One region of the Acidilutibacter cellobiosedens genome, then DNA from elsewhere that is predicted to be linked to it. Evidence: riboswitches for the same ligand, from Rfam matches in the RefSeq annotation. Region 1 holds a riboswitch; each other region holds the start of a gene.
What was found. Region 1 has a riboswitch for S-adenosylmethionine ahead of EQM13_RS16585 (peptide ABC transporter substrate-binding protein). Riboswitches for the same ligand answer to the same signal wherever they lie in the genome.
Positions count from the first base shown of each region.

Region 2: linked by a shared signal. The riboswitch ahead of EQM13_RS13895 (M20 family metallopeptidase) and the one ahead of EQM13_RS16585 (peptide ABC transporter substrate-binding protein) in region 1 are both predicted to bind S-adenosylmethionine.
Region 3: linked by a shared signal. The riboswitch ahead of EQM13_RS06550 (methionine ABC transporter ATP-binding protein) and the one ahead of EQM13_RS16585 (peptide ABC transporter substrate-binding protein) in region 1 are both predicted to bind S-adenosylmethionine.
Region 4: linked by a shared signal. The riboswitch ahead of metK (methionine adenosyltransferase) and the one ahead of EQM13_RS16585 (peptide ABC transporter substrate-binding protein) in region 1 are both predicted to bind S-adenosylmethionine.

Region 1 is NZ_CP035282.1:3,422,082-3,429,994, forward strand. Features, by position in the region: gene EQM13_RS16555 (D-serine ammonia-lyase) at 1-441, shown strand, start outside; gene EQM13_RS16560 (ABC transporter ATP-binding protein) at 486-1,442, opposite strand; gene EQM13_RS16565 (ABC transporter ATP-binding protein) at 1,447-2,505, opposite strand; gene EQM13_RS16570 (ABC transporter permease) at 2,516-3,571, opposite strand; gene opp3b (oligopeptide ABC transporter permease) at 3,571-4,512, opposite strand; gene EQM13_RS16580 (periplasmic substrate-binding domain-containing protein) at 4,617-5,042, opposite strand; gene EQM13_RS16585 (peptide ABC transporter substrate-binding protein) at 5,027-6,289, opposite strand; SAM riboswitch class I at 6,545-6,662, opposite strand; gene EQM13_RS16590 (reverse transcriptase domain-containing protein) at 6,852-7,607, opposite strand.
Region 2 is NZ_CP035282.1:2,889,357-2,897,269, reverse strand. Features, by position in the region: gene EQM13_RS13910 (NAD/NADP-dependent octopine/nopaline dehydrogenase family protein) at 1-177, shown strand, start outside; gene EQM13_RS13905 (cobalamin B12-binding domain-containing protein) at 177-1,829, shown strand; gene cysK (cysteine synthase A) at 2,413-3,330, shown strand; gene EQM13_RS18755 (hypothetical protein) at 3,545-3,769, opposite strand; gene EQM13_RS13895 (M20 family metallopeptidase) at 3,848-4,750, opposite strand; SAM riboswitch class I at 4,849-4,960, opposite strand; gene EQM13_RS13890 (sigma 54-interacting transcriptional regulator) at 5,190-7,913, shown strand, end outside.
Region 3 is NZ_CP035282.1:1,391,286-1,399,198, reverse strand. Features, by position in the region: gene pyrB (aspartate carbamoyltransferase) at 1-339, opposite strand, end outside; tRNA gene EQM13_RS06570 (tRNA-Leu) at 481-557, opposite strand; gene EQM13_RS06565 (HAD family hydrolase) at 637-1,293, opposite strand; gene EQM13_RS06560 (spore coat protein) at 1,492-1,770, opposite strand; gene EQM13_RS06555 (hypothetical protein) at 1,789-1,995, opposite strand; SAM riboswitch class I at 2,232-2,332, shown strand; gene EQM13_RS06550 (methionine ABC transporter ATP-binding protein) at 2,454-3,458, shown strand; gene EQM13_RS06545 (methionine ABC transporter permease) at 3,459-4,100, shown strand; gene EQM13_RS06540 (MetQ/NlpA family ABC transporter substrate-binding protein) at 4,113-4,910, shown strand; gene EQM13_RS06535 (GNAT family N-acetyltransferase) at 5,030-5,632, opposite strand; gene EQM13_RS06530 (HD domain-containing protein) at 5,813-6,406, opposite strand; gene EQM13_RS06525 (CDIF630_02480 family spore surface protein) at 6,534-6,701, shown strand; gene ppsA (phosphoenolpyruvate synthase) at 6,747-7,913, opposite strand, start outside.
Region 4 is NZ_CP035282.1:694,435-702,347, forward strand. Features, by position in the region: gene EQM13_RS03305 (rod-binding protein) at 1-66, shown strand, start outside; gene EQM13_RS03310 (transglycosylase SLT domain-containing protein) at 76-921, shown strand; gene EQM13_RS03315 (phosphodiester glycosidase family protein) at 1,115-3,988, opposite strand; tRNA gene EQM13_RS03320 (tRNA-Pro) at 4,151-4,224, opposite strand; gene EQM13_RS03325 (ferritin-like domain-containing protein) at 4,461-4,997, shown strand; SAM riboswitch class I at 5,091-5,202, shown strand; gene metK (methionine adenosyltransferase) at 5,272-6,459, shown strand; gene EQM13_RS03335 (PTS sugar transporter subunit IIA) at 6,675-7,118, shown strand; gene EQM13_RS03340 (PTS fructose transporter subunit IIB) at 7,139-7,459, shown strand; gene EQM13_RS03345 (PTS fructose transporter subunit IIC) at 7,487-7,913, shown strand, end outside.

The DNA of each region.
Region 1 (7,913 bases):
AAGGACAATGCTCATCTCTTCTTTGCAGAACCAACCCATTCTCCGGCGATGCTTTTAGGACTTATTACCGGACTTCATAACCAAATCTCCGTTAAAGATTTCGGATTGGATAATAAAACGGAAGCCGATGGATTAGCTGTAGGGAGACCTTCAGGTCTTGTAGGGAAGATAATGGATCCCATATTAGACGGTGAGTTTACCGTTGAAGACAACCAATTATATAGATTTTTGGCAGCATTAGCAGAAGAAGAAAAAATATATCTGGAACCTTCTGCTCTGGCCGGATTCCCGGGACCTGCTCTTATATCAAAAGAATATGGAGAAGAATATCTGAAAAATTCTACTCATATATGTTGGGCAACGGGAGGAAGCCTTGTTCCGGATAATATAATGAAGGGATACTATGAAAAAGGGAAGTTGCTTAACAACAGAAGAAAATAACCATAGGAAGTCGTCAAAACATTTAGTTTTGGCGACTCTTCCAACTATCCCTCTTTAGTTGAATCAGATAACAACAGTTGGTATTTTTTTTGATAAGCAGGGATATCAGCAATATCACAATAGACATAATGCCCGGGAATTATTTCACGAAGTTGGCTCGTTTCTGTTTGTACCAAATTGTTAAAAACAATACGATTTCGTTGCCGTTCATAATCCGGATCCGGCAGCGGTATAGCCGACAGAAGGCTTTCCGTATACGGATGCAATGGAAATTGATAGATCTCCTTTGCATTTCCAAGCTCTACAAGTTTACCTTGATACATAACACCTATACGATTACTGATATATTTTACCATAGATAAATCATGAGCTATAAACAAATAAGTCAAGTGTTTTTCTTTCTGCAATTTTTTCAGCAGATTTACGATTTGTGCCTGTATTGATACATCCAAAGCCGATATAGGTTCGTCACATATAATAAATTTAGGCCGTACCGATAATGCTCTGGCAATTCCTATTCTCTGTCGTTGTCCTCCCGACAATTCATGAGGATATCTATTTGCATGATCAGAATTTAAGCCAACAGTCATAAGTAATTCATTGACTTGTTCATCGCAGTCATCTTTATTCTTTGATAATCCATGGACTTTAATTCCTTCAGCAATAATATCCCTTACCTTTTTTCGTGGATTGAGAGATGCGTAAGGGTCCTGATATATCATTTGTACATCACGTCGAAACTGAAGCCAATCTTTCTTGCTATGGATTGTAGAAAGATCAACACCGTTAAAATAAATCTTACCGGAGGTCGGTCTATATAATTGTATAATAGTTCTGCCTGTTGTTGATTTTCCACACCCTGATTCCCCGACTAAACCAAAAGTCTCACCTTCAAATATATTAAAACTAATATTATCCACTGCTTTTACAATATTATTACCATTGGACCTGAAATACTCTTTCAATTTTTCAACTCGTAAAATTTCATTGTTAGTATTCATTTTGTTAACCCCTCTTATCTTTAAAACTTTGTTTTTTAAATTTAAAATACTGCTGACGAGCTACAATAGATTGAGGAATCTTTATTTCAGGAGCCCGTGAATCCAAAAGCCATGTTGAAGCATAATGAGTTTGAGATATTTTAAACATCGGCGGTTCATAATACGCATCAACGGTTAAAGCATACTGATTTCGCTGCGCAAAAATATCTCCCTGAGGAGGATCCAACAGATCTGGCGGACTTCCAGGAATAGCATACAAGCTATCCTCCTCGTTATCCAATGTCGGCATTGAACGCAGCAATCCCCAAGTATACGGATGTTGAGGATTATAAAATATTTCATCAACAGTTCCTATTTCCACAATCTTACCTCCATACATTACGGCAACTCTGTCTGCAATATTAGCAACTACCCCTAAATCATGAGTAACAAATATTATTGAAGTCGCTACTTTCTTTTGAATACTCTTCATCAAGTCTAAAATCTCAGCCTGAATAGTCACATCCAGAGCAGTGGTCGGTTCATCTGCAATTAATATCTTAGGATTGCAAGCTAATGCGATAGCAATTACAATACGTTGTCGTTGCCCTCCGGAGAACTGATGAGGATAATATTTTAAACGCTTTTCGGGTTCAGGAATATCTACTAACCGAAACAATTCCAATGCTTTTTTCATAGCTTCCGATTTACTCAATTTTTGATGTAAAATAACAGGCTCTGCTACCTGTTTACCAACAGTCATAGTTGGATTTAAAGAAGTCATCGGGTCTTGAAAAACCATTGCTATTTCTTTTCCGCGAATATTCTGCATCTCTTTATTGGTCTTTGATAATAAATCCTTTCCGTCAAAAATTATTTGCCCGCAATCAATACTGCCATTTTTTGAAAGCAATCCCATAATGCTTCTGCATGTCACGGATTTTCCCGAACCGGATTCTCCCACAAGAGCCAAAGTTTCTCCTTTATTCAATGTTAAAGATACCCCTCTTACGGCTTGTACTTTCCCTGCATATGTTTGAAACGAAACATGCAAATTATTAATTTCTAATATTTTTTCACTCATCTTAACCCTCCTAATCTTTCATCCTCGGATCAAATGCATCACGGAGCCCATCCGCCAACAAATTAAATGTAATCATGATTATGCAAATAGCAGCAGCAGGAAACCACATAAGATGAGGCAAAAATCTAAATGTCTTATATCCTTCATTTAGCAATGTTCCCAATGATGCATTGGGAGCACGCATTCCAACCCCAATAAAGCTCAGAAAAGCCTCAAAAAAAATTGCACTGGGAATAGTAAACATTGTCTGAACTATAATAATGCCACTCAAATTCGGCAAAATATGACTGACTGCAATATTTAAATATGATTCCCCAAGGGTCCTGGCAGCAAGCACAAACTCCTGATCTTTTAATTTCAATGTTTCGGCACGGACAACTCGAGCCATTGTAATCCAGCCTGTTAAACCCATGGCAACAATAATGGAAGTCACTCCCGGTCTAATAAATAAAAGCATCAGTATCACCACGACCAACGTGGGAATTCCGGAGATTATTTCCAAAATACGCTGCATGATTATATCCACACTATCACCTTTCCATCCCGAAACCAATCCATATGTTATTCCTATTAACAAATCAAAAAAAGCCGCAGCTAAAGCGATAAGCAATGAAATCCGTGTTCCTGCCAATACCCGGGATAATAAATCTCTGCCAAAAGCATCTGTTCCGAAATAATAATTGACATCATGAGGAACATGGGCAAGTTCATATTTATCAACCCATTCTCCCGATATCTTGGCCTTCCCGTTAAACCCGTTAATATTAACGTGAGGAATACGGGGAGGTAAATTAGCATGAGGAACATTTTGTAAATTGGGATCATGAGGGGTATACCATATAGAAACAATTTCAATTGATATAATCAGCAATAAAATAACCATTGAAACCACAGCCGCTTTATTTTTTCTCAGACGTCGCCATCCGTCCTGATAAAACGACAAGGATGGTGCAGCTATACGCTCATTGTCAAAGTGATAAGTTTCATCTAACGGCGTAAAATATGATGACGGAATTTCGGAATATAAATTTTTATTTTCATCTTTTTTATCTATTAGTTCATCCATTAGTATTCTCCCCCTCCTACTCTGATTCGAGGATCAACAATTCCATACAGAATATCCACCAATAAAATTATAGTAACAAGCAATGTGGAATAAAGCATGGTTACCGCCATAATTGTAGAATAATCATTGGTCATAATGGACTTAACAAACTGTTCTCCGATGCCCGGAATAGCAAAAATATTTTCAACTACCAACGACCCGGTCATCAAACTTACAGACATAGGTCCCAATATTGTAATCAATGGAATTAAGGCATTTCTTAACCCATGTTTGAAGGCAACTCTCCATTCACTCATCCCTTTCGCCCTTGCCAACTCAATATAATCACTATTCAATACTTCAATCATTTCAGTACGAATAAAACGAGCAGAATCTGCCATCGGTGAAATGGACAAAGCAACAGTCGGCAGAACCGTTGATAAAAATCCTTCGTTCCATAAAGCAATGGGAAACCACTTTAAATATACGGCAAACAAAAGCTGCAGAAGAACCGCAAATACAAAATTGGGAACAGATCGTCCGATAATAGCCGACAAAGATGCAATCCCATCTATAAAGCTGTTTTGAAACATAGCTGCAACCGTCCCTAAAATAATTCCTACGGTAGTTCCCAAAATCATGGCTTGTGCCCCTAATTGAAGTGACGGACCAATGCGTTTAGCCAATATGGACTTGACCGGTTGGTCGCCAAACTGTAGCGAAATGCCAAAATCTCCTCGAACCGCACCGGACATATAAATTATATAACGTTTCACCAAAGGTTTATTTAATCCATATCTTTTATTCATAATTTCCCGTTGCTTATTTGTTAACTTTGCTTCATTGTTATAGGGAGTTCCCGGCAAAAAATTCATCAGCAAAAACGTACACGAACTAATAAGAAAAAGTGTTATCAGCATATAAACTACCCTTTTTAAAATAAATCTGAAAAAATTACTCATATTTATCTGCACCTTTCTTTTTGTTGTTATTTCATATTTCTAAAGTTAGGTAAAGTCTATTTTTAAAATAGACTTTACCTGATAATCTAAAATTAATTGGTATATTATTTAACAATATAAGCATGGGTAATCTCTAATGGAGTACCTAAGTTGTGAGTAACGATTCCTTTAACCTTTGGGTTTATCAAATAACTTGACGCTCCCTGGTATAAAGGAGCAACAACTGCCTTACTCAAAATATATTTCTGTGCCTCCTGCAAATCCTTCCATCTTTTTTGAGGATCTGTTGAATCATCAGTTTTAATCTTTGTAATTAGCGCGTCATATTTGGAGTCTTTATACTGCCCGTGATTATGTTCATATGTTGAGAAAAACAGATTCAAGTAACTAACCGGATCAAAATCTCCGGTCCAACCGCCGAGAGCCAAATCAAAATTATAAGCCATCATCTTTTCAAAACGAACTTTTGCGGGAACATTGCTCAAATTAATAGTCAGTCCCGATAAATTAGTCTCTAATTGACTTTGCAAATATTCCCCGTTCTTTTGGCTCCTTCCGTATCACTGGTGATTAACGTCAATTCAACTTTTTCCACTCCCAATTCGCTTTTAGCCTTTTCCCACAGTTTTTTCGCTTCCTCAACATCCGTTTTTACCAAGACACCTGCTTCATCCGAAAAATCCTTCCCTGTATCTGGATTCGTCGCAATTCCTTTAGGAATAATTCCCGTTAAAGGTCTTGAGCCATCGACAAGTATGTTGTTTACCAACTCATCTCTATTGATTGCCAGTGAAATTGCCTTTCTGAAATTTTCATTTTGCAGAGTGGGGCTTGAACTTATGCCAAATTCAAGATTAGAATCTGTCAGAGTAAGTACCGAAAGAAAGTCATCATTATTTATATACTGACTGATATAATCTCCAGATAAAGATGTAGCGTCAATAGCTCCTGATTCGTACAGATTAATTCCAGTTCCCGTTTCTTTAACAACCTGAATATTGATTTTATTAAGTTTTATATTATCCTTATCCCAATAATTTTCATTCCTTTGATAATTCCATGTAAGACCTGTACCATCCCAGTCTTTCAGGACAAAGGGGCCATTTCCTAAAGTATTTTCACTTGTTGTTCCGTATGCTTCCCCCTTAGATGTTGCAAATGCTTCATTCTGAGGAAATAAATTTACAGATGATAATGAAGATGTAAAATACGTATCCGGATATTCAAGGGTTACTTTGAGTTCCGTATCACTGACGGCTTCAACTCCTAATTCCGAAGGATCTTTTGTCCCTTCATTAATTGCTTTGGCATTCTTTATGTTGAAAAATGTACTTGCGCTTTGGGCCGCCGTTTCCGGTGCAAATAACCGTCTCCATGCAAAAACATAGTCTTTAGCGGTCAATGGATCTCCGTTTGCCCATTTCAAATTATCCTTAAGTTTAATAGTGTACACCAAACCGTCTTCACTGATTTGAGGATCCCCTTCTGCCTCTACTGGAACGGTTTTATTATCTCCGTCAATTTTATATAAACCTTCTGCAAATATTTCAATTTGGGAAGAACTCAATGTATCATAAGATTTAACAGAATCTGCAGTAGGCAATTCACTTGAAATAACCCAGTTCAATTCTTGCTTGTCAGCCAATTTTTCAGCAGAATCAGAAGATTTTTCACCGGATTCGGGTACACTTTCTTCCTTTGAAGTTTCTTTTGAGCAACCTGCAAACATTAAAGCCAATACCAATATCAATAAAATTAATCTTATTCTATTTTTCATGCTTATCTCTCCTTTTATTATTAAATTACTGTGAATAATTTTTCTTATAATATCGTTACAACATATTTTTATCATCCCCTTTATTAACACGAAAGCACACCTATAAGTCATAGGAAAACTTAATGTAAACTTAACCTTAAATAGGTTTTCAAAAAAGGCCGCTTCAATTTATTAGTACTTCAATAAAAGCCTTTTTCACAATTAAAAACCTACTTTCTTAATAAGAAAGCAGGTTAATAATCTAACTGGCATGCTTTCTTATCTCTCAAACCATCATGGTTTGCAGGATTTGGCACCTTTAAATAATATACTTTCATATTATTCAGGCTGCCGGGCTTCATCGGGCCAGTCCCTCTGCCTCTCTCGATAAGAATCAAAATTAACTTTTCATAACCCATAGGAAAATCCTATTTTACCTTAACGTAAACTTAACCTTAAATTAGTTTCAAAAAAGGCCGCTTCAATTTATTAGTACTTCAATAGAAGCCTTTTTCACAAATCGAGTAGGGCAAAATAAATTGCCCTCTCACACCACCGTACATACGGTTCCGTATATGGCGGTTCAATTAAATCTAACATTACGCCTGTGCTCATAGTAATCTAATGGACTGATTAATCCTCTTTGGGTTAATATAGCCTTAGAAATTGCTCTTGATACACAAGTTTTTGTTGCTACAAAATAGTACCTGTCTCCGCAATATGAGGTTAATCTTGCTAGGTCCTTGTTAACTCCTAACTTTTGTAATCCCCATTGCCTTTTTGATGGCCGATATTCACCTTTGTCCATTATTCCTGCTTGAAGAAACTTTCGGATTAATGACTCAGTGTCAGGATCATTTATGATATTGTGTACCAAACTCATCAGTTTGTCTTGCGGAACAGTATCAAAAAATTTTTCCAGGTCAATATCTACTACCCATAGATACCCATCGTTAAAATATTCCAGTAGTTTTACTACCGCCATTTCACAGTTCCTGCCTGGTCTATATCCATAACTGGTTCCTGAGAATTCTTTTTCTGCAATAGGACTTAAGACTTGCACTATTGCCTGTTGTATTATCCTATCCATGGCTGTAGGTATTCCTAACTTTCTGGTACCTCCATTAGGTTTTGGAATTTCTACTCTTAAAACTGGTTGTGGTCTGTAACTTCTTTCCTCTATCTCGACTTTAATTCTTTGCCAATTTTCTCTAATATATCCGTCAATTTCATTGATAGTTATTCCATCAACTCCACTTGCGCCTTTGTTTGAACATACACTTCTAAAGGCTTGATACATATTTTGTCTGTCCAGAATTTTGTCCAGTAAAGTTGTCATAATGTGCATTCTACTCCCTTTTCGCTAGCTTGGAAATCGCCTTAATTTATTGACCTTGGATTCCTTTTACGTTTTCACCTGTATCAATCAGACTATCCACGCTACATCCATTTTGTATTGTGCTTTTTAATTGTTTAGTCCTTCGCCAAAACTTATTTAGCTACTATGACCTCTGCTGACTTCTCATGATTCGTTGTTACTACTGTATCGCTCGTGAGACCTCACGGGTTAATCCATATATCTTTCCTCGTTTACTTGCAGAATTTACGCTTTAGGGTTACGGTTACCTTTTTGGACTTTATTGTC
Region 2 (7,913 bases), 530 kb from region 1:
GAGACTCCGGCAATAGATTCAATTATAGTTCTTTCAGAAATAATTACCGGAAAAAATTTCTGGGAAGAGGGAAGAACAGTTAAAAAATTGGGATTGGAAGGACTGGATAAATTTCAAATACACCATTTGGCCAGAACGGGAAAATTATTAGATAATAAAGAAGGAGTGGTTGCCTAATGAAAAAAATGTCTCTTTGTACAATAGGAAATTGTGTGCATGTAGCCGGTGTAATGAACTTTTCTGCTTTAGCGGAGAGGGAAGGATATGAAGTAGATTTTATGGGAATATCTTTACCTATTGATGATGTGATTGAAAATGTAAAATGTTCCGATCCGGATGTAATAGGGTTAAGCTATAGATTAAGTCCGGAGCCTTTGGAAGCTATTCTAAATGAGTTAAAAGAGAAATTGGAGAAATCAGATTTGAAAGATAAGATATGGCTCTTTGGGGGAACGGAACCGACAGGGAAGGTAGCCGAAAAAAGTGGTATATTTAAGAAAGTATTTTATGGAGGTGAAGACGTAGACGAAGTAATATCCATTTTGAGAAATAAAAAATTAAGAGTGGAGGAAACGTATCCCAGAGATTTAATATCAAGGATTAATTGGAAATATCCATATCCTGTACTAAGACATCATATAGGACTTTCATCGGTTGAGGAAACTGTCAGAGCTATTGATAAAATATCGGATTCAAAGGTTCTGGATGTAATATCCATTGCTCCGGACCAAAATGCTCAGGAATACTTTTTTGACCAGGACAAAATGGATTCGAGGTTAGATGGAGCAGGAGGAGTTCCGCTAAGGACAAAAGAAGATTTCTCGAAGTTATATGAAGCAGCTCAGAAGGGGAATTATCCTCTGATGAGATGTTATAGCGGAACAAAAAATTTGATCAAGTACAGTGAAATGCTTCAGGAAACTATTCATAATGCCTGGTGTGCTGTCCCCTTGTTCTGGTACAGTGAGTTAGATAAAAGAGGACCCAGAAAAATAAAAGAAGCAATAAGGGAAAATCAAAAAGTTATGAAGTGGCATGGCCAGAGAAATATACCTGTAGAGGCAAACGAATCTCATCATTGGAGTTTGAGAGATGCTCATGATGCTGTAGGAGTGGCTACGGCTTATTTGGCAGCCTATAATGCAAAGAAAATGGGAGTAAAAGATTATATTTCACAATATATGTTTAACGTTCCTGCATCAATATCTCCTAAGATGGACTTAGCCAAGATGTTAGCAATGATAGAGCTTATTGAAAACTTAGAAGACGAGAATTTTAGGGTTTACCGTCAAGCGAGAGCCGGCCTCGCAAGTTTTCCTACTAATCTATACCAGGCAAAAGGACAGTTGGCATCATCTGCTTATCTATCTATGGCTATAAAACCTCATATATACCACGTAGTAGGATATTGTGAAGCTCATCATGCGGCAACAGCAGATGATATAATAGAATCCTGTATGATAGTTAGGGGAGTTTTGAAAAATATATTCTTGGGAGATATAAATATGGTTGACGATATAGATGTTCAGAGAAGGAAGGCTCAGCTTATAAAAGACGGCAGCATAATAATAAATTCCATTAAGAGTCTATCTAACAGTTCAAAAGATCCTCTAACAGATCCTGTTATTCTTGAAGAAGCGGTTAAAATAGGTATTCTTGATGCACCTCATTTAAAAGGAAATAGTGCTGCATGCGGGAAATTAACTACAAGAATTGTAAATGGAGGAATGTACCCCTTTGATGAGAAATTGAACAGGGTAATTACTGAAGGAGAGAGAATTGAAAGAATAATGGCCGGAGATATTGATTATGAAATAAATATTTCATAAAAATAGCTATAGAGTTTTAAAATAAACTATTGACTTTTTTTTGAATATGAATTATTATGAATGTATAGTAATTTAGTATGAATTAAATTTTAAACGCTATGATCAAGGAAAGTATGATATGAAAGATATACAGAGAGGAGTTCAGGCGGTGAGAGAACTCTATAGTTGGACATATCAAAAGTGCTCTTGGGAGTGTTAAGTCGAAACCGTAGGGAAAGTAGACTGTTACGGAATTCTTCCGTTATAGAGATAAGGCATGAAAGTGCCGGATTTAAAGATGGATGTTTGTTCATCTAAACAGAGTGGGACCGTGGAAGCAAAACTTCTGCCTCTGAAATTGTTTATTTCGGAGACAGAAGTTTTTTTGTTTCAATAAATTTAATGCTTTTTAGTAATTCATAAAATAATAATATTTTGTGAATGAAGAAAGGCTTCCATTGAGACATTAATATATTAAGGAAACCTTTCTTAAAACCCATTTTACGAAAAATCTATATTAAGGTAAACAGGATTTTTCTATGGGTTATAAAAAAGCTTAAAGGGCATAAATTTAGTATTAAAATATTAATTTGGAGGGATTTAAATGACAGTTGCAACAAATGTATTAGAGCTAATAGGCAACACACCTATCGTCAAATTAAACAAATTGGTAGGGAAAGATTATGCGGATATATATGTAAAACTTGAATATTTTAATCCGGGTGGAAGTGTTAAAGATAGGCCAGCACTATATATGATTGAAAAAGCTGAAGAAGAGGGAAAGTTAAAAAAAGGATATGTAATAGTGGAACCAACAAGCGGAAATACCGGAGTAGGTCTTGCCATGGTAGGTGCTGCAAAGGGATATAAAGTTATTCTTGTTATGCCGGAAACTATGAGTATAGAAAGAAGAAATTTATTCAAAGCTTTTGGAGCAGAGGTTGTTTTAACTCCTGGCTCAAACGGGATGAAGGGAGCAGTAGATAAAGCAGAAGAACTTGCAAAGCAAAATTCAAATTATTATATACCTTATCAGTTTGGCAATGAAAATAATACTCTTTCCCATATTGAAACCACAGCTCAAGAAATACTCAAAGATCTGGGGAGTAACATAGATGTATTTATTGCAGGTATAGGTACAGGAGGCACAGTTACAGGAGTAGGGAAGGTTCTAAAGGAGAAGAACAGTAATGTGAAAATAGTAGGCGTAGAGCCAAAATCTTCACCTTTATTGTCTGAAGGAAAAGCAGGTCCTCATAAAATACAAGGAATAGGAGCTAACTTTGTTCCAAGTATACTGGACCTTGATTTATTGGATGATATAAATACGGTATTTAATGAAGATGCCATTGAAACTACAAGACAACTGGCAAGGGAAGAAGGGATACTTGTAGGAATTTCATCGGGAGCAGCGGTCTATGCAGCACTACAATGGGCAAAGAAATTAGGAAAAGGCAAAACTGTATTGGCTATTGCTCCGGATAATGGAGAGAGATATTTAAGTACGGGAATATTTAGCTAAAATCAATTTATTTGTTGAAGTATTATTATCATAAAATTTACAAAACTAAAAAATAATACGGATTTTTTAAAATCCGTATTATTTTTTTAACTATATGAAAATTCCATTTATCCTAATTTGGATTTTCCGTAAGATGAGTTTCAAAAAATTTGGAGGAGTTAATTTATATTAAAAAAGAAACTTACAATTTTAAATATGTTACAAAATTAAATTGTTAAAATTCATTAGCTTCATTCTTTAATTGATATTCAAACTCGTCTTTAATTTCTTTCAACAATTTTTTATTTAAAATTAATTTTAATCCTGTTAAAGCCAATGTTTTAGCTCCTAATAAGAGGGCTCTGTCACCATCCTTTGAACGAGCGGCTTCCCTAAATTCTATTGTATGTCCTACTAAATTGTCAGGACCTATTTTAACTGAAGGCTGAATAGTTGGCACTACGTGACTGATATTTCCAACATCACTGGATCCACTGGCTTTATTTTCCGGCGAATGAATATCTAAACCAAAGGATTCTCAGATTTCTTTAAAAACATCGTCAAATTTTTTATTAGGCAGAATATTATCAACTGAATTTTGAAATTCAATAATATTTACCTTTGCTCCGGTAGCAAGAGCGGCACCATTAGCAATGCCTTTTATTCTTTGAGTGACTTTGTCGCATTTAATTTTTGTATCTGCTCTTATGAAAAAGCGGGCTTTGGCATATTCAGGTATAATATTAGGCGCATCTCCACCATGGGTAATTATTCCATGAATTCTTACATCACTTGTTACATGCTGACGCAGAGCATTTATCCCATTAAATAAAAGTATAACTCCATCTAAGGCATTAATCCCCTTTTCGGGAGCTGCTGATGCATGAGCGGATTTTCCTATGAATTCAAAATCAAGGGGATTTACCGCAAGAGATTTTCCTGTAGTATATGTTTTATTTCCGGGATGAACCATTAAACAAGCATCGATTCCTTTCAATAGATTATGCTTTACAAAACTTCCTTTGGCACTTCCGTTATTTCCTCCTTCCTCGGCAGGAGTGCCTAAAACTACAACTTTTCCTCCCGTTTCGTCCAATACTTTTCCTAAAGCAATTGCTGCCGCGGCACTACTGACTCCTATGATGTTATGGCCGCAAGCATGACCTAATTTAGGAAGTGCATCATATTCGGCTAAAAATCCAATGGTAGGCCCCGATAAATGAGAAGATTCCTTTTTTGCAATAAATCCTGTGGGATGACCTGCTACATTTTTTTCTACGCAAAAACCTTCTGATATTAAAAGCTGTGTTAATAGATTACTGGCCAAGATTTCCTCATTTCCTATTTCAGGGTGATCGTGAATCTCATGACTTATGGAAATATACTTAGAACTATTGGATTCTACATCTTTTAAAATCTTTTGTTTTATTTCTTCTGACATTTTAAGCATCACCTTCTTCTGACATATTATGAAAATGAAAAACCTCTTCTTAATTTAAAGTAAGAAGAGGTTTATATCAAAAGATGATACATTCGCTCTTCTTATCTTCCAAGCTATAAAGCTTGCTGGAATTGGCACAGCATTCTCTAATGAAAAGAATCCGCTGCCGAAGTTTCATAGGGCCAGTCCCTCCACCTCTCTGGATAAGAAGTTTTTCATATTCAATTATTAATAATGAATTATACAAGCATTATTTAAAAATGTCAACAAATTTTTTTATAATCCATCGTCACTTTACTTTATAGCATATAAGGCTTAAATAGGGTATAATGGATTAAATAACAAAATAATAAGAAATATTTTAAGTACAATTTTATGTGGCAGCTAAACGTTAAAATATAAAATTTAATGTTTAGCAAAGAAGGAGAATAAGATAAGTATGAAAAGGAACAAGGATAAAGTATATAATTTTTTAAAAGTTATGTCTTTAGATTTGTGTAATAACAAAAAGAGAGGTGTAACTGCCAGCGAAATATCAAAAGAATTAAATATCAAAAGAAATGTTGCAAGTCATTTGCTGAATGAATTGTATATGGAAGGCAAAGCAATAAAAATTAATACGAGACCTGTTTATTTCATAGACAGGGATGCCTATGAAAATAATTCTATATTGCAGAAAACGATTGGTCATGTGGAAATCGGAAGAGGAACGGCAGTTGAAAAATACGATCCCTTTGACAAGATAATAGGAAGTCATGGAAGTCTTAGAGAACAGGTCAAAATGTGCAAGTCGGCTGCTACATATCCTCCTGACGGTCTTCCCCTGCTTCTTATAGGAAATAGCGGTACAGGTAAAAGTTTTATGGCACAAGTTATATATGAATATGCAAAGAATAACAAAATAATAGCCGAAGATGCTCCTTATGTCATATTTAATTGTGCAGAATATGCAGACAATCCGGAATTGTTGTCGGCAAATTTATTTGGTTTTGTGAAAGGTGCTTTTACAGGTGCTGATAAGGATAAAATAGGGTTGTTGGAGGAAGCTAATGGAGGTTATTTGTTTTTAGATGAAGTTCATAGGCTGACTCCGGAAGGACAGGAGAAACTTTTTTTATTTCTTGATAAAGGAATATTCAGAAGATTAGGAGAGTCTAACAATTGGAGGTCATCAAAGGTTAGATTTATCTTTGCTACGACGGAAGAACCGTCTTTGAGTCTTATTAACACATTTTTACGTCGTATACCTTTAGTTGTAAGCATACCGGATTTGTTCAGAAGGCCTGTTCAGGAAAAATTGCAGATGATATACAATTTTTATCAGGAAGAATCAAAAAATATCGGAATAGATATTGTTGTCAGTAAACAGGTGATGGATGTTTTATTAAAGATCAATATATCGGGAAATATAGGAAAACTGAAGAATGCAATCAAATACAGTTGTGCGTCGGCTTATGGTGCATATGTAATGGACAGTGTTAAGATATTGAAAATACATTTATACGATTTACCTGCAGAAATTAAGACCAAAGTTGATTTTATTTTAACAGGAAGTATATTCAGCAGCATGTTTGTATCTAAAGATATACCTAAAGATTATGCCCCCAATGATATATTTGAAGATTCCACGATAAATAAAGAAACAGAGGTACTGCTTGATTCTATTCGGGATTATAAGAATAATAAAACCGATATACGGAATTTCAAGAAAAAAATGACGACAACCATAGATAAAGTTTTAGATAAAATTATATTTGAAGATATAGAAAATTATAATGACACTGTTTTTTATAATGAAACTAAGAAGGTTATACAGAATATTTTGAAAATTATGGAGAACTTATATGGAATCAGATATTACGGCAATGCATCCATCGTTTTTACATATTTGATAAATATAATGTATGATGGTATTACAAAAAAACTCGAAGGTAACTATGACTTTGAGGCTGCTTTGAATATTATAGAAGATGTTTTCCCAAAGGAATTTTTAATTGCAAAAAAGATGACAGGACTTATTGAGGTTAATCTTGATATGAAAACCGACAGATTAATATTAATTTATTTTACATTATATATAAATACATTTAACCAAGAAAATAACGGGGAAAATATTACCGCTGTAATTATTTCTCACGGATATTCTACAGCGAGCAGTATTGCAAGCGTTGCAAACAGGCTTCTGAGGCAGTTTATTTTTGAAGCTTTTGATATGCCTATAGAAATGTCTATTCAAGAGATTATGCATAAAATATGCAGTTATCTAAAGGGCATAAATACGTCTTCAGGGGTTATTATATTGGTGGATATGGGTTCTTTGGAGGAAATATACAGATCCATTGGGGATATTGTAAATGGAGATATAGGGATTGTGAACAATATTACTACTCAATTGGCCATAGGAGTAGGCAACAAGATAATAAGAGGAGAAGAATTAGAAAAAGTTGTATCGGAATCTGTAGCTGAAAATAATAATAGGTATAAATTTATTAAATATAACAGAAACAAAAAAGATGCCATAATCGTGACTTGTATGACCGGAATAGGAGTCGCGGTAAAAATAAGGGATTTATTTGCCAAATGCCTCATGGATAACAATATAGAAATAATTGCCTATGACTATAATAAACTTAAAGGAAATGGAACCGAAGATAAAATATTTAAGGAATATGAAGTAAAATTGATAATAGGGACGATTAATCCAGGGATTCAAGAGATTCAGTATTTGTCTTTGGAAGATTTAATACTCAGCAAAGGCTACAGTGCTCTTAAAAAGGCACTAAAAAATATTGCAGGTAAAGAAGATGTAGAGAAGATTAATCAGGCTATAGTAAAATTATTTTCACTGCAAAATGTTATAGAAAATATAACTATATTAAATTCCAACAAAATAATCGATCAGGTTGAAATTATAATAAATGATCTTGAGCGAAGACTAAAAAAGTATTTCACCAATGATTTAAAGATAAGTTTGTATATCCATATAAGCTGTCTTATAGAAAGATTGGTGATGAAGGAACCCATAATGTCATATAAAGGGCTGGATGAATTTAAACAGTGTCATGGACAGTTTATAAATTATGTTGATGAATCTTTTAGTGTCATAGCCGATGTTTACAAAATAGAAATACCTGTATCAGAGATTGCCTATATTTATGATATA
Region 3 (7,913 bases), 1.7 Mb from region 1:
ATATTTTTGTGCTCCTTCTTTCGGATGTCTCATGGCTATAATATCCGCATAAGAACCTACTGTTCTGATAGTATCTGGGATACTTTCCCCTTTGGAAACGGAACTTGAATTAGGTTCGGAAAAGCCTATAACATTTCCTCCAAGTCGAAGCATAGCCGCTTCAAAACTAAATCTTGTTCTTGTACTGGGCTCATAAAATAATGTAGCCAATATTTTTCCATTACATAAACTGCTGTATCTTTTCGGCTCAGCAATTATTTCTTCGGCAAAAGAAAAAATTTCATCCAATTCTTCTACCGAAAAATCCAATGGATCAATCAAATGTCTTCCTTTAAGCATTTTATATTCCCTCCTTTTTAGCCTCACTGGACTATTTTAAATGAAAAGGACATAAAAAAACCTTCCTCAAAAGGAAGGCACAGCTTAGCTTGCCTATACTTTCCTTTTTGATCTCTCAGGATCAATTTAAAGGTATTTTTATGGTGCACAAGGAGGGACTCGAACCCTCAAAACTACGAACCTGAATCGTATACGTATGCCAATTCCGTCACTCGTGCAATTACATATATTCTAACATAGAATAATTAATCTTTCAAGAAAAATATTTTTTGTTTTATATATCCATTTTTCTAATTTTTATAATACAGAAGATAAATATATTCGAACTTCTTCCAAACTATTAAATACCTTGTCTGCTGAAGATTCAATTTCTTTGTTTCTTACCATATCGGGAACAAGAAAAACATTAATCCCTGCATTTTTTGCAGCTTTTATCCCCGGTAAAGAATCTTCCAAAACTAACGCTTTTGAAGTATCCACATTGGCTTTGCTACAAGCCTTTAGTAATATTTCGGGATTCGGTTTACCGTTTAAAACCTCGTCTCCGGAAACAATTATATCTATATGGTCCGTCAAATTTTCAAGTTTTAAATATTTTTCTACAGTTTTCCGATAACTTGAAGATGCCACAGCAATTTTAATATCTTTATTCCTTAAAAAATTTATCAGAGAATCCAGCCCTTTCTTTTTACGGACGGTCTTATTCTTATCTATAATCTCTCCTCTTACCTTCTTCATATAATTTCTCCATTCATTTATAGGAGCAGCTTCCCCATATATGTATCTCAGTTCTTTTAATAGATCTTCTTCTGTTTTACATATAAGCCCTTCATATGTTTCTGAACTTATCTCAAATTTATACTTTTCAGCTGCTACCTTCCAAGCTTCGTATGATATTCTTTCTGTATCAAACATCAATCCGTCCATGTCAAAAATAGTTAACAATAAATCCATTGCCTTGACCCTCCTGCAAATTTATTTAAGTCTCATGCTTCAAATGTTGAAGACATCCTAATATATTTTAACTCAAGTGTATTTTATATTCAATACATTAGAAATATCTAATCAATTGTTTCCATTCTAAAAATCCCTTGAAATGAAATATTATCTCATTTCAAGGGATTTCAAAAAAGTATATTCTCCTATTTGGATTTAATGCATATTCATTCCTGAAGTCCCGGACATTCCAGATGAAAGGCCGGTTTTAACAGTCTGAATAGATTTTTGATCAGCAGGAGGAGCCGGATTATAGTATCCTTTTTTTTCTGCTATTTGGAATAACTGATATTGAAATTGTTCCGCTTCATTTCTAAGTTGCTGCAATGTGCTCCTCAATTGCTGATTGGAACATTCCGTTATAGCTTTGGTATAAGATTCTATACTGGCTTTCGTTCCTGTCAAAACATCACTTACCATATCTTTTTCTTGCATATTATCCCTCCTTAATTTTTATAGTGAATTTGTTAAATTAGATGCGGTAGTTTGAGCATCTTGCCCGGACTGCTTAAACATCTGTTTAAGCTGAGCATCGTGACATTGATTAGAGTATAGATCAAATTTGGCAGCCATCGTTTGATGACAACTTGCAATTTCCCTTATGCTTTGAAGTTCACTTTGATTAATATTTCCTAAATTAACAGTATTTTTAAGCGCCATAAAATTTCTCCTTTCCACAAAATATTTTGTTCCTTAAATATTTTGTGTCTTTAGTTTGTCTATTATTCATTTAAGATTTTAGAATAGTTTTTTATTCATAGAAAAATACTTTAACTATAATAAAATATTATAAAAAAATTTTTAATGGAAACATAGTTTTTAATTTTTAAAAAATATTGACAAAAACTTAAATTACTATTAGAATATTTATTATACAAATTAATAGTAAGTTTAAACTCTTATCTAGAGAGGTGGAGGGACTGGCCCGATGAAACCCGGCAACCTGTGTAAATACAAGGTGCCAATTCCTACGGTAATACTTGCCGAGAGATGAGAGGGGATATAGTCCTCTTTCTTCCGAAAAGAGGTTTTTTTATTTAAAAAACCTTAAATCATTGAGAGAGGTATTTTATTGTCTTTATTACTTCACAGAGTAATTCTTTAAAGGGGTGAATTTGTTGATTACCATTGAAAACTTATCAAAAACTTATATACAAGATAATAAAAAAATTATTGCTTTAAAAAATATAAATTTAAACATAGAAAAAGGTGAGATATTTGGAATAATAGGGTTGAGCGGTGCAGGTAAATCAACTCTTATCAGATGTATAAATCGTCTTGAAGAACCTGACAGCGGAAAAATAATAATTGATAATGTGAATATCACAAATTTGAATAAAAATGAACTGAGAGAAGAAAGAAAGGGAATAGGAATGATATTTCAGAGCTTTAACCTTCTTTCCTCAAAAAATGTATACGATAATATAGCCTTTCCATTGCGATTGGAAAAAATGGATAAAAAAGACATAGATAAAAGAACAAAAGAACTCGTGAAATATGTTGAATTAGAAGATAAAATAAATTCCTATCCAGCCCAGTTAAGCGGGGGTCAAAAACAAAGAGTAGCAGTAGGAAGAGCATTAGCAAATAACCCTAAAGTACTCCTCAGTGATGAAGGTACTTCCGCATTGGATCCGATAACCACCAAATCGATTTTGGCATTGCTAAAAAAAATAAGAGATGAATTCAATGTCACCATAATCATGATTACTCATCAAATGGAAGTGGTTAAGGATATTTGTGACAGAGTCGCTATCATAGAAAACGGTAAAATAATAGAATCAAATACTGTCGAAGAATTATTCAGACATCCTAAGACAAAAATTAGTCGTTCTTTTATAAACAGCCTGAATATAAACACCGATGAATTCGTTCCACTGCCTAAAATTGATCACGGAAAATTAATAAGACTAAGCTTTAGTAAAGAAAACGCAAGAAAACCGGTTGTATCCGATATGATAAAAAAATTTAATATTTCTGTAAACATACTTTCCGGAAATATTTACGATCTAAATAAAACGAGCGTTGGATATTTGATTGTTCAAGTAGACGGAGAAAATGAAGAAATAGAAAAGTCCCTATCTTGGCTTAATAATCAAGGTATCAATTTCGAGGTGATTTAAATGGGGCAACTGGTATATGAAGCAACTTTAGAAACTATATATATGGTATTTTTCTCTACTATATTTTCTCTCCTTTTAGGATTCCCTTTAGGTGTATTATTAACAATTACCGAAAGAGGCGGAATATGGGAGAAGCTTATGTTAAATCAGATTCTGGAAGGAATAATCAATATTCTAAGATCCTTTCCTTTTATCATACTCATGATCCTCGTTTTTCCCGTATCCAGAATTATTGTGGGAACGACCATCGGAACGACTGCTACAATTGTCCCTCTTTCCATTTCTGCCGCTCCATTCGTTGCAAGAGTAATAGAAGAGGCATTAAAAAAGGTAGATAAAGGAGTCGTGGAAGCAAGTTTAGCCATGGGAGCTACAGTCAGACAAATCATATTTAAAGTATTGATTCCCGAAGCTATGCCTTCCTTAGTGTCAGGAATTACCCTAACTGTTATCAATTTAATCGGCTATTCTGCTATGGCAGGAGCTATCGGAGGAGGTGGTTTGGGAAATCTGGCCATAAGATATGGGCTCTATGGATTTCAAACCGACATAATGGTAGTTTCCGTAATAATAATTATTATTCTGGTTCAGGGAATACAGCTATTTGGCAATAAATTGGCTCACAAATTAAATAAAAAATAAGGAGGAATTATAATGAAAAAATTCAGTTTAATATTAATTGCCATTTTAATTTTTACTTTGCTCACCGGGTGCGGGAAAAAAGAAAGTGCAGAAAATGTAATAAAAATCGGAGTTTCTCCCGAACCTCACAAAGCAATTGTAGATTTGATTAAAGATGATTTAGAAAAAGAGGGAATTAAACTCGAAGTAATTGAATTTACCGACTATGTAAAGCCAAATACGGCCTTAGCCGACAAAGAAATCGATGCTAATTTCTTTCAACATCTCCCTTATATGAACGAATTTAAAGAAAAGCAAAATATAAATATCGTATCTATAGGTGCTGTTCATATTGAACCCATGGGATTATATTCCAAAAAATACAAATCCATAGATGAAATTCCCAACGGAAGTACCATTGCGATTCCAAATGATCCTACAAACGGAGGAAGAGCACTTCTGCTTCTTCAGGAAAACGGAATAATAAAATTAAAAGATCCGGATAATATTTTGTCTACAGAAAATGATATCGCAGAAAATCCAAAGAACTTAAAATTTGAGGCATTGGAAGCCGCTCAATTGCCAAGAGTACTCGGAGATGTAGATGGTGCTGTAATCAACGGAAATTATGCCCTTGAAGCTAATCTTGTTCCTACGAAAAATGCTTTAATACTTGAAGATAAAAGCTCCCCTTATGCTAATATAGTTGCTGTAAGAGGCGGAGAAGAAAACCAAGAAAAATTCCAGAAATTAATAAAAGCTCTCCAAAGCGAAAAGGTAAAAAAATTCATTGAAGAAAAATATAATGGCGGAGTAATCCCTGCATTTTAGAACTTTGAAAAATACACAATTACCAATTGCATATATAGTTCCATAACAAAAAAATGCGCTAAGGCGCATTTTTTTGCAGGCTATACTGAATTATCTGAGATTGTCAACATTGCCCCATGTTATTCTGCTAACATGGAATTAAGCAATTCATTATGACGATTCAATATTTCCATAATTGTTTTCTTGTCAATTTCTCGAATTGATAAGAATGGTTTAGGGTCAAGATCGTAATTTCCAATAGTCTTTTCAAACCATGCAACATCATGCCATGCGCCGCACTTATATCCTGTGTTGTGGTATACACCTAATTTTTTAAATCCGAGGTGTTCATGCAATTTTTTGCTATTTTCGTTAGGAGATGTAATGCCCCCATATACGTTGCGCACATTTTGCATCTGCAATATCTCAATCAAGGTATTGTAAAGTGCTTTGCCCACTCCGCAGCGCAAACAGTTTTTATCAATGTACACAGACAACTCTGCATTCCATTGATACGCAGCCCGCTCCATTTGTCTGTGCGCATATGCGTATCCAATAATTTTTTTATCCGACAAGCAGACTATATAAGGATATTCGGATGATATTTCCTTTATGCGATTTCTAAATTCATCTAAGGAAGGAGTCTCACATTCAAAAGTAATAGCTGTTTCTTTAATGTAGAACTCATATATTGCCAGAATTTCTGCGGCATCTGTTTCCTGAACCAGTCTAATTGTTTTCATACTAATGTCTCCTTTTCTTATTTATAGCAGCTTTTGAAAACAAAGCGTTATTACTTATTTCTATTGATAATCACTGCTGTATAATACTATTAGCTTTCAGATTACACCAACATACCTTACTTTCTTAATCGCAAGCAGAAATATCATACAAATTTGAATTTGACAAATAAAATATAGTTCTTATTCTTTAGTTATATATCCTTTCTTGAAAGAATCTTCAATTAGTCTCTCCGCATAATCATTAAGCACTTTTGAACTTCTTTTCAACGGGGCAATTCTATTAAGTATCTGTTTTTTTGAAATATTAAATTTTTTCCATGTTCCTCCCGAAGAATTATAATTCATTATAAAGGGTTGAAGTCTGTCCATGGAAGCTGCAAATAAGGCTTCATCCGTTTTCATTGCCTCAAATTCCTCCCAAAGGGACCTCAATTCTTCTCCTTTCTTCCCCGGAATCATTCCGAATATTTTCTCCGCTGCTTTAAGTTCTCTTTCTTTTTTATCCATATTTCCTTTCTCATCATAACAAAATGTATCTCCTGCGTATATTTCGACCAAATCATGGATCACCACCATCTTTATTACCTTAAATTCATCAATCTTGTTATCGGCATATTCCGATAATATCATAGTCATCAATGCTAAATGCCAAGAGTGTTCCGCATCATTTTCTCTCCTTGTACCGTTTATAAGACTCGTCTGTCTGAATATGCTCTTCATCTTGTCCAGTTCTACAATAAATTCAATTTCCCTATCTAATTCCTTGAAGTCCATATCTTCATCCCCCTTATAATTCGAATTCACCTATTAGTCTACCATAAATGATTCTTTTAAAAAATAAGTTTATCCCGGAATTTTATTTTCTGATATGTAAATAATAAGTAATGGAAGAGGTGAAAATATGAAAAAGAAAAAAACAAAGGTTAAAAAACCCGATATGCCCATTGAACCTCAAAGTATGAATGCTTATGACGATACGGAAAAATTAAAACCTGAATCTAAAGTATCCATACCAAGTCTCAGAGGAGTTATAGAAGCCAAAAAATGGGTGGAAGAAAATAAAAAGTAGGCTGATATTCTACCAAAATATCAGCCTATAATAGGGTCTATCTGTCTATTTTAATTTTCTTGCTTGCTTAAGTATAATTCTCTGTTCAACAGAGGCAACCAACCTTCTGGTATAATTGACCGTATCAGGATTGACGCTCATACTGTCAATTCCCTCTTGAACTAAGAATTCTGCGAATTCAGGATATTGGGACGGCCCTTGGCCGCATATGGAAATAGTCTTTCCGTATTTATGTGTAGCTTTAATTAATATGGATATTGCTTTCTTTACTGCTTCATTTCTTTCATCAAAATAACCCATATTATTTAATATCCCGGAATCCCTGTCTGCTCCCATTATCAATTGAGTAAGGTCGTTACTTCCTATACTGAAACCATCAACCAATTGAGCAAACTCTTCTGCTTCAAATACTACGGAAGGAACTTCTGCCATTATCCACAATTTAAAATTATTTCCTTGTACCAGTCCTTCCGATGCCATTATTTCCTTAACCTTTACCAGTTCCCAAGTAGTCCTTACAAATGGAAGCATCGCCCAAACATTAGTAAGTCCGTATTCCTCCCTTACCTTCTTAAGTGCCCTACATTCAAGTCTAAAACCTTCCTCGTATTCAGGAGATATATATCGTGATACGCCTCTCCATCCTATCATGGGGTTATTTTCAACGGGTTCTACTTCATCTCCGCCTTTTAAACCCCTGAACTCGTTAGTCCTGAAATCACTAAGTCTCACAACAATAGGCTTCGGATATATTGCTTGAGCAACCGTAGTTATTCCTTCCGACATCTTATCTATAAGTACTTTACCTTGATTTGTCTTAACCAAATACATAGGATGGGCTCCTATCATATTAGTAAATATAAATTCGGTTCTCATAAGTCCAATCCCATCGAAAGGTAATTCTTTATATCTATTTATAATTGAAGGTTCTCCCAAATTCATATATATTTTAGTTGCCGTAATAGGAGACAATTGATATACTAAATTGTCTAATGCCGCGGGATTTTGGGAAGATATATCTGATTTCCCTGTGTCTTCTTTTTCCTTCTTAAATACCTTTCCTTCATATACTACTCCCCTTGTTGCATCTACCGTTATACTCATTCCTTCCTTAAGAGTTTCGGTAGCGGTTTTAGTTCCCACTATACATGGAATTCCCAATTCCCTTGAAACAATTGCCGCATGGCACGTTCTTCCTCCCTCGTCGGTAAC
Region 4 (7,913 bases), 1.0 Mb from region 1:
AATAATGGTATTGGTATTGCTAAAATGATGTACGATCAATTTAAAAGGGGAGATATAAAAATTTAGGAGGTTGTTATGGGAAGAAAGATACTATGTTTTTCTTTGGTATGTGCTCTTATATTTGGAGTATTTAGCGTAGGGTACTGTCAGAAAAATAGTTTATCTAAGAAGGAAATAGAAAGAATTGTGGGAGAAGTAGCAAGAAAAAGAGGAATACCGAGTGTAATACTTAAATCAGTTGCAAAAACCGAAAGTTCCTTTACACAGTTTACGCCATCGGGGAAAATATATGCAAGCCGAGGTGGTAATATTGGTATTATGCAGGTAAGATCAAATGCCTATAACTTAAAAAAATTGCAGGAGGATCCAGTATATAATATTGAAGCCGGAGCAGATGTGCTTCTTGCTAAATGGAAATATGCAAATAGTAAAATGCCTCAAATAGGCAATATGGATCCTAATATATTGGAACATTGGTATTTTGCCCTTTGGGCTTATAACGGACTTTTAAATAGGAACAATCCTAATCAGAGCAGTAATACATATCAGGATAAAATATATAAGACGGCACAAAAAATTTATGGAGTGAAAATTAGCTCGATTGATAAGAAAAGCCTTCCTAAGAAAGGGATTCCAGGCAAAAATATTAAGTTAGAGACTCCCGCAAAATTTCACGAAGGAGATATCATTAAATATAAAATAGGAGATATAGTATTAGCAGACGGCAAAGAACAACTTCTTCTTCTTAACCAGCCATCCGGAAAAGAAGTAGGGAGAGTAGACGATAAAACAAAGTTAACTATAATTGAAGGACCAAAATTAAAGAACGGATTTTATTTTTATAAAGTAAAGAATAAAGAGAAAAATAAAGAAGGATGGATATATGGAAATTGGATTAAGATTGTGAATAAATCCTCTTAATATGTTAATAATTTTAAATAGAAGTTTTATTTAGGAGGATGAGCTATATGAAAAGAAGAGGTTTTTATACGCTGTTAGCTATATTTTTAACAATATTTACTATAGGAGTAATAATAAAAATATAATAAAGTAAAAAAGGTTAAAAAGAATAAAACCGTAAGAATTTTAAAATTCTTACGGTTTTATTCTTTTATTATTTTACAGCTGGCTTTTCAAACGCAGGTTTTATTTGATAAGTAATATTATCACCGTTTACTGTAAATTCTCCGATCATAATATTATAAATATCCTGTGGATTTTTTGCTTCCCGAGAGTCAAATTCAATATATCGTATGCCATCATTTAAATCTGTGGAATTTTGACTTCCGCCTTGTAATACCCATATATTTTTTCCCTTTTCCTCTACGGCTTTTAAGGTATCATGGAGAAGGTTAGCTTCCAATTTATCTGTAAAGCCTCCATTTCCAAATACCGGTGTAGGAAGAACAAGGATTATATTTTTCTCCTGGGAATTTTCCAGATCATTTTTTAACCATAGCCACTGCTCTGAATTTGAAGCTCTGAGACCTCCCTTGGAACTATCGGCCTTTATTATAAGCAAATTATTAAGCTTATAAGGCTTGTACCCGGAAGACACATTTATAATATTGGAATTCTTTAAACCATTTTGGAATTCCTGAGTAGTTCCTCCAAGATATATTCCTGTATTGAAATTATTCATTTTTCCTTTTATTTTATCCGTTGCAGCATATCCTACCAATTCATTTAATTTTTGTGGCACGGCAGTTATCCCTAAAGTATAACCGTTCGCTTCTTTTTTCACAGCTACATTTTTATCATCCTTTAAAGTGCTGGAGGCAGGTAGTACCAAGCTTCCGCTTTGAGAAGGGGGATATACAGCAGACAATCCGTCAAGGAGAATTTCTCCTGAGTATTTAGTAGGACTGTCGACCTCGACTATATAGATTTTCTTGAGAGTAACAGGATATTCTATTCCTTGAGGAATATCGGCAGTTACATATTGCCATCCGGACCAATCAATACTTTTTGAAAAATCTATATTAATTGATTTTCCGGTTTTATCTACGATATTTCCTCTCAGCCAACCTCCGTTTTCGTCTCCGTAAACCCATAAACCTAATTTACTGGGGGTTCCATCTAACACACGTCCATTTCCTCCGTTCTGGATGAAATTAACATAGGCTGCTCTTGTATTTTCTCCCAGAGTAAAATCGTATTGAAGGCTCAGGCTTTTATTACCTTCCTTGGCCTCATCTGAAGAAGCAATACTTCCTTTTGTAGTTTCAGGAGAAGTAGATGAAGAGAAGTTCTCCATATTGTCAAAGGACTCAACCAATACTCCTTTTCCTCCTATGGAAACCAGTATGTTTTCAACTCCCTCTCCTAATTTAGCGGTTATTGCTCCTTTTCCGCCGTTACTGTTGCTGTAAAAGATTCCTTTTTCCACATAGCCTATATTTCCTATAACGGTGAAGTTTAAATCTTCCGGATATATAATAGCCTTATAACCATCTTTGTCCTTCCCATGAAATACGCTTAAATTCTTTTGGCTGTTGATATCAAGAGAGAAACTGGTTAAATCCGTGGTAATATCCATTACTTTTCCCAGAACTTTTATATCATAGGTCCCTGTAATTCCATTGTAACTGGCAGTTACCTTTCCGGTTCCGGAAGAATTAGCCTTAAGGACATTTCCGTTAAAGGTTCCGTCAATTCCTGACACGGTATACTTGACTAACGACTGGTCAATTGCAATAGGATTGTAATACTGATCATAACCCTTTACCGAGAATTTTCTGGTGGTTTCCGGGAACATATTGGAATCATCAGTAGTTACAGTTAAATAAGCTAAGGTTCCCTGAGGAGGATTCGAGAATACACCAACTCCGTCTACAACTTTTCTTTCAGTACCGTCTGAAGGTTTATTTACAACTGTTGGGGTTTGTTCATCTAAGGCTCTTACGGCCATAGTGGTTGACCCGCCTCCATCAAGGACTAATGCATTATAAGCACCTAAATCCTTCATTATTTGAGAGAATACCTCTTGGGACACTCCCTTAAAGGAAGTGTCTCTTCCGTCAATTGTTACCATAAGAAGTTCATTTCCATCTTGAGTTATACCCAATCCTGTTCTTGGGTTGTCCCCCTTGATATTAAGATTGGAGTTTATAGTTTTTCCATTTTCAACTATTCTGCTTCCGCCGCCTATGGCAAATTTTATTTTATCCAAATCAAGATCCGTATAATCAGGTACTGCGGAAAGTTTAAGTTCAACGGTATCTCCTACATGGAAATTATTTAAAAGGGTATCTTTGACTCTTCCCCTTCCTGTAAGTATGTATCCATCTTCAGGAATGTTCACAGCTTCTTGACCTACACGCACATCTGTTACAACGTCATTTTCCACTACTACCTCTATCATATCGTTAAATAATTTGTTTCCTATGGACTTTTGGCCCCAATGCCTATTATAAAGCATTATCTCCTCATATTTTTCACTGGCTTTGTTGACAGCAGATAATATGACTTCCGAGTTTGTTGCAGAAGAAACCGCTGCAAGTTTTTTATTGAAGTAATTAAGAGAAGGATTATTGTTCTCATCTAATACAAAAGCCGGAAGAGCATAATCTTTACTCATAGGCGAAGAAATCATGTCTCCGTCATTAATTAATGCTCCGAGAGAGTGAGGAATAGGATTATATTCGAAGAAATCTCCGTTTATTCCTCCTAGGGCCCCTGAATCTTTTACCATAGTACTTACTTTTTCTCTATTTGAAATTCCCTTTTTACTGAATAAGCCTTTGACTTCAGTATACTTATCTTTTAAATTAACCCTGAGAACATTTATATTCCACCATCCTTTAGTAGTAAATTTAAGGATGTTGCTGTATTCTACTCCGCTGGAGAGATGTTTCGAATTTTTTGTTTCATATATTACAGTAGGCATAACAGGATTAGTAGCTACAGTAAAAGCTGGGGAAGCTGCGGATAATATTGAAACGAGTACTAAGAGTAATATAAAAGATTTTTTAATTTCTTTTTTCATTAATGTCACCTCACTTGTTTTTTATTAATATTTACTTAAGGGAACCCCCTAAAAATATTATATAATTTAAATATCTCAAATTGATTACAAAATCATTACAATCATTTGACAAAGGAAAAAAATAACGAACAAAAAGAATTATATCTCCTTGTTCGCCATCAGTCGGGGTGGAGGGATTCGAACCCCCGGCCCCATGGTCCCAAACCACGTGCGCTACCAAGCTGCGCTACACCCCGTAACTATTATAGTATAATGTATCTTACGATTTCGTGCAACGTGACAAAATAAGTTAAATGGGAGATTTATTCATTTATAGATTAAGTATCCTTGAGAAATCAGCATTTTTCTCACTGTATCTATTGATTTGAAAGGGAAGTAAGAAATTATATTATGATGTTCAATTATATGAACAGAAATTCTTTCTAATCATATTCTATATTAAATCAATTAAATATATAAGGGGGAAAATTGTATGAAACAAATGGGTGGTAATGAGATAATACATGGAGGATATGCGGACCCGTCTCCATATCCGGAAATTAAAGTTCTGGGAGAAAATAAACTCTATGCGGAGATTCTGATGGATGACTATGCAGGAGGGGTTAGTGAATTTACAGCAATAAATCAGTACTTATATCATTATTTTATTTCCAACAAAGAAGCGGAAGAAGTCGCTAATATGTGGGAACGTATATCTATCACGGAAATGCATCATATGGAGATGTTAGCAGAAACCATTTTACTGTTGGGAGGCAATCCTATATACAGAGGGAGCCAAAATACAAATTGCTGTTGTTGGAATGCGGGATATGTATATTATGGATGTAACTTATGTGGCCGGCTTCATGCGGATCTTATGTCTGAATACGAAGCAATTCGAAACTATGAGAGACATATCAAAGAGATTAATGACCCTTATGTTCAGGCGATTTTGGCGAGAATTATTTTGGATGAAAAAGTTCATATTGAACATTTTAATAAGGCTATTGGAAAGTATTGCGGCTGGTAATTGAGCATTGATATTTTTTATTGACGAATCATTTTAGCAGTGTTATAATTTAGTCAAGTTCTTATATTGGAAATAATTGAATAAAAATCTTGAACCTTATCAAGAGTGGTGGAGGGAATGGGCCCTATGAAACCCGGCAACCTGAAATGTGTACTTACTTCAATGGTGCTAAATCCCACAGAAATGTTGTTCTGAAAGATGAGGTGCATTTGTTGCCTTTTCTTCGGAAGAGGTTTTTTTATTTAAAAAAACAGAAAATCAAGGAGGCATTTGTATGAAAAGATGGTTGTTTACTTCGGAATCCGTAACAGAGGGACATCCTGATAAAATCTGCGATCAGATATCGGATGCCATATTGGATGCTATATTAGAAAAGGATCCGGAGGCAAGAGTTGCTTGTGAAACAAGTGTTACTACAGGACTTATACTGGTGGTTGGTGAAATATCCACAAAATGTTATGTAGATATACCTAAGGTTGTAAGAAAGACTGTTAAGGAAATAGGATATACCAGAGCAAAATATGGTTTTGATGCGGATACATGTGCGGTAATTACTTCAATTAATGAGCAGTCCCCCGACATAGCTATTGGTGTAAATAAAGCATTGGAGCAGAGAGAATTGAGTGAAGATGAATTAGACAGTATCGGTGCCGGTGATCAGGGAATGATGTTTGGATTTGCCTGCAATGAAACGCCGGAACTAATGCCTCTGCCTATATCTTTGGCTCACAAGTTATCAAAGAGATTGGCGGAAGTCAGAAAAAATCATACGCTTCCCTATTTGAGGCCAGACGGGAAGACTCAGGTAACTATTGAATATGAAGACGGAAAGCCCGTAAGAGTTGAAAATGTTGTAGTGTCCGCTCAGCATTGTTCAGATATTGATTTACCAACTATCAGAAAGGATATAATAGAAAATGTTATAAGTAAGATAATACCCTTAAATATGATAGATGAGAATACCAAATACTATGTAAATCCTACTGGAAGGTTTGTTATCGGAGGTCCAATGGGGGATTCGGGACTTACGGGAAGAAAGATAATAGTCGATACTTACGGAGGCTATTGCAGACATGGAGGAGGGGCCTTTTCGGGTAAGGATCCTACAAAAGTAGATCGTTCTGCAGCCTATGCCGCGAGATATGTGGCAAAAAACATAGTAGCCGCAGGAATTGCGGAAAAATGTGAAGTAGGACTTGCTTATGCCATAGGAGTGGCAAGACCTCTGTCAATTTATGTGGAGACCTTTGGAACAGGAAAATTGACTGATAATGAAATTGAGAGCTTAGTTAACAAACATTTTGATTTGAGGCCTGCTGCAATCATCAGAGATTTGAATTTAAGAAGACCTATATATAGACAAGTTGCAAGCTACGGTCATTTTGGAAGGCCGGATTTGGATCTTCCTTGGGAAAGAACTGATAAAGTAGAAGAATTGAGAAAAGACGGATTTAAACTTTAATACCATTGAAAAATTTTTAAAATTTAGAAGACATGAGTTAGTTTTAAACTGATCTTATGTCTCATTTTTTATATGAAGTTAAATAATTAAATTTTACCGATATAACGGTAAGATTAATATAAATAAAACGATTTCATAATACTATAATTATAAATAGATTATAAATATAGCTAAAATGTGATACTTATCAACGAGACAATTAAAGGAGGATATAATTGGATATTTTTAAGAAGGATTATATATTTTTAGATATTGGTTTAAAAGACAAAGAAAACAGTATTGATTTTATTGCCGGTAAGGCTGTTGAACTAAGCATATCCAATGACAAAGATCAAACAAAAAAAGATTTATGGAGCAGAGAAAGGGCATTTAATACCGCCATTGATGAAACAATAGCAATACCACACACTAAGTCGGAATCAATTAACCTTCCGGCGATATTCATCATAAAGTCGAAGAACATCATTGACTGGGGCGGAAAGAATATTAAACTGATTATATCCTTTTTGACTCCTAAAGAAAATAAGGACAATATCCATTTAACCATGTTGTCTAAAATATCCAGGAAACTTGTGGATGATAAATTTAAGACTACTTTAAACGAGTCTGATGATATTAATTTAATATATGAATTAATTATGAGTGCTTTAAATTCTTAAAATTGAAAGGAGAGAATATTATGGCAAAGAAAATTATAGGCTTATGTGCTTGTCCTATGGGACTTGCCCATACTTTTATGGCTGCCGAAGCATTAGAGAAAGCGGCAAAGGAAAAAGGGTATGATGTAAAGATTGAAACTCAAGGAGCAGATGGAATTCAAAACAAGCTTACGGCAGATGATATTAAAAAAGCAGATATTATAATTCATTCTGTGGGAATAACTCCTGAAGGTATGGACAGATTTGAAGGATATGAAGTATACGAAGTGGAACTTCAGGAATTAATTAAAAATCCAAAGGGAATTTTAGAAGAAATCGAAGAAGATAAAGGATTTAAGTAATTTTTAAAAGGAAAGAAGGGAATTGAAATGACGATTAAAAAAAGAACTATCGGAGTGTCTGAGGATAAAATTGTTGGAAAGGCAAATGATTTAAATGATGGTAAGCAATCTGCTTGGACAGAAATAAGCAGACATATAATGACCGGTATATCTTATATGATACCTATATTGATTATGGGAGGACTTGTCGGAGCATTTTCACAAATTATACCTTATGTCATATTAAGGGTAGACCCTTCGTTATCCATTATAGATGCATTAAATTCAGGACAATATACCGGATTTAGCGAAATATTATTGAAATTAGCCAATGTAATGTCTACTTTTGGCTTTACGTTATTTGGATTTGCAGTTCCTATGTTTGCAGCATTTACTGCTAATTCAATAGGCGGGAAGACCGCTCTTCTTGCGGGATTTATCGGCGGATATATAGCAAATAATCCGGTTGCTAAGC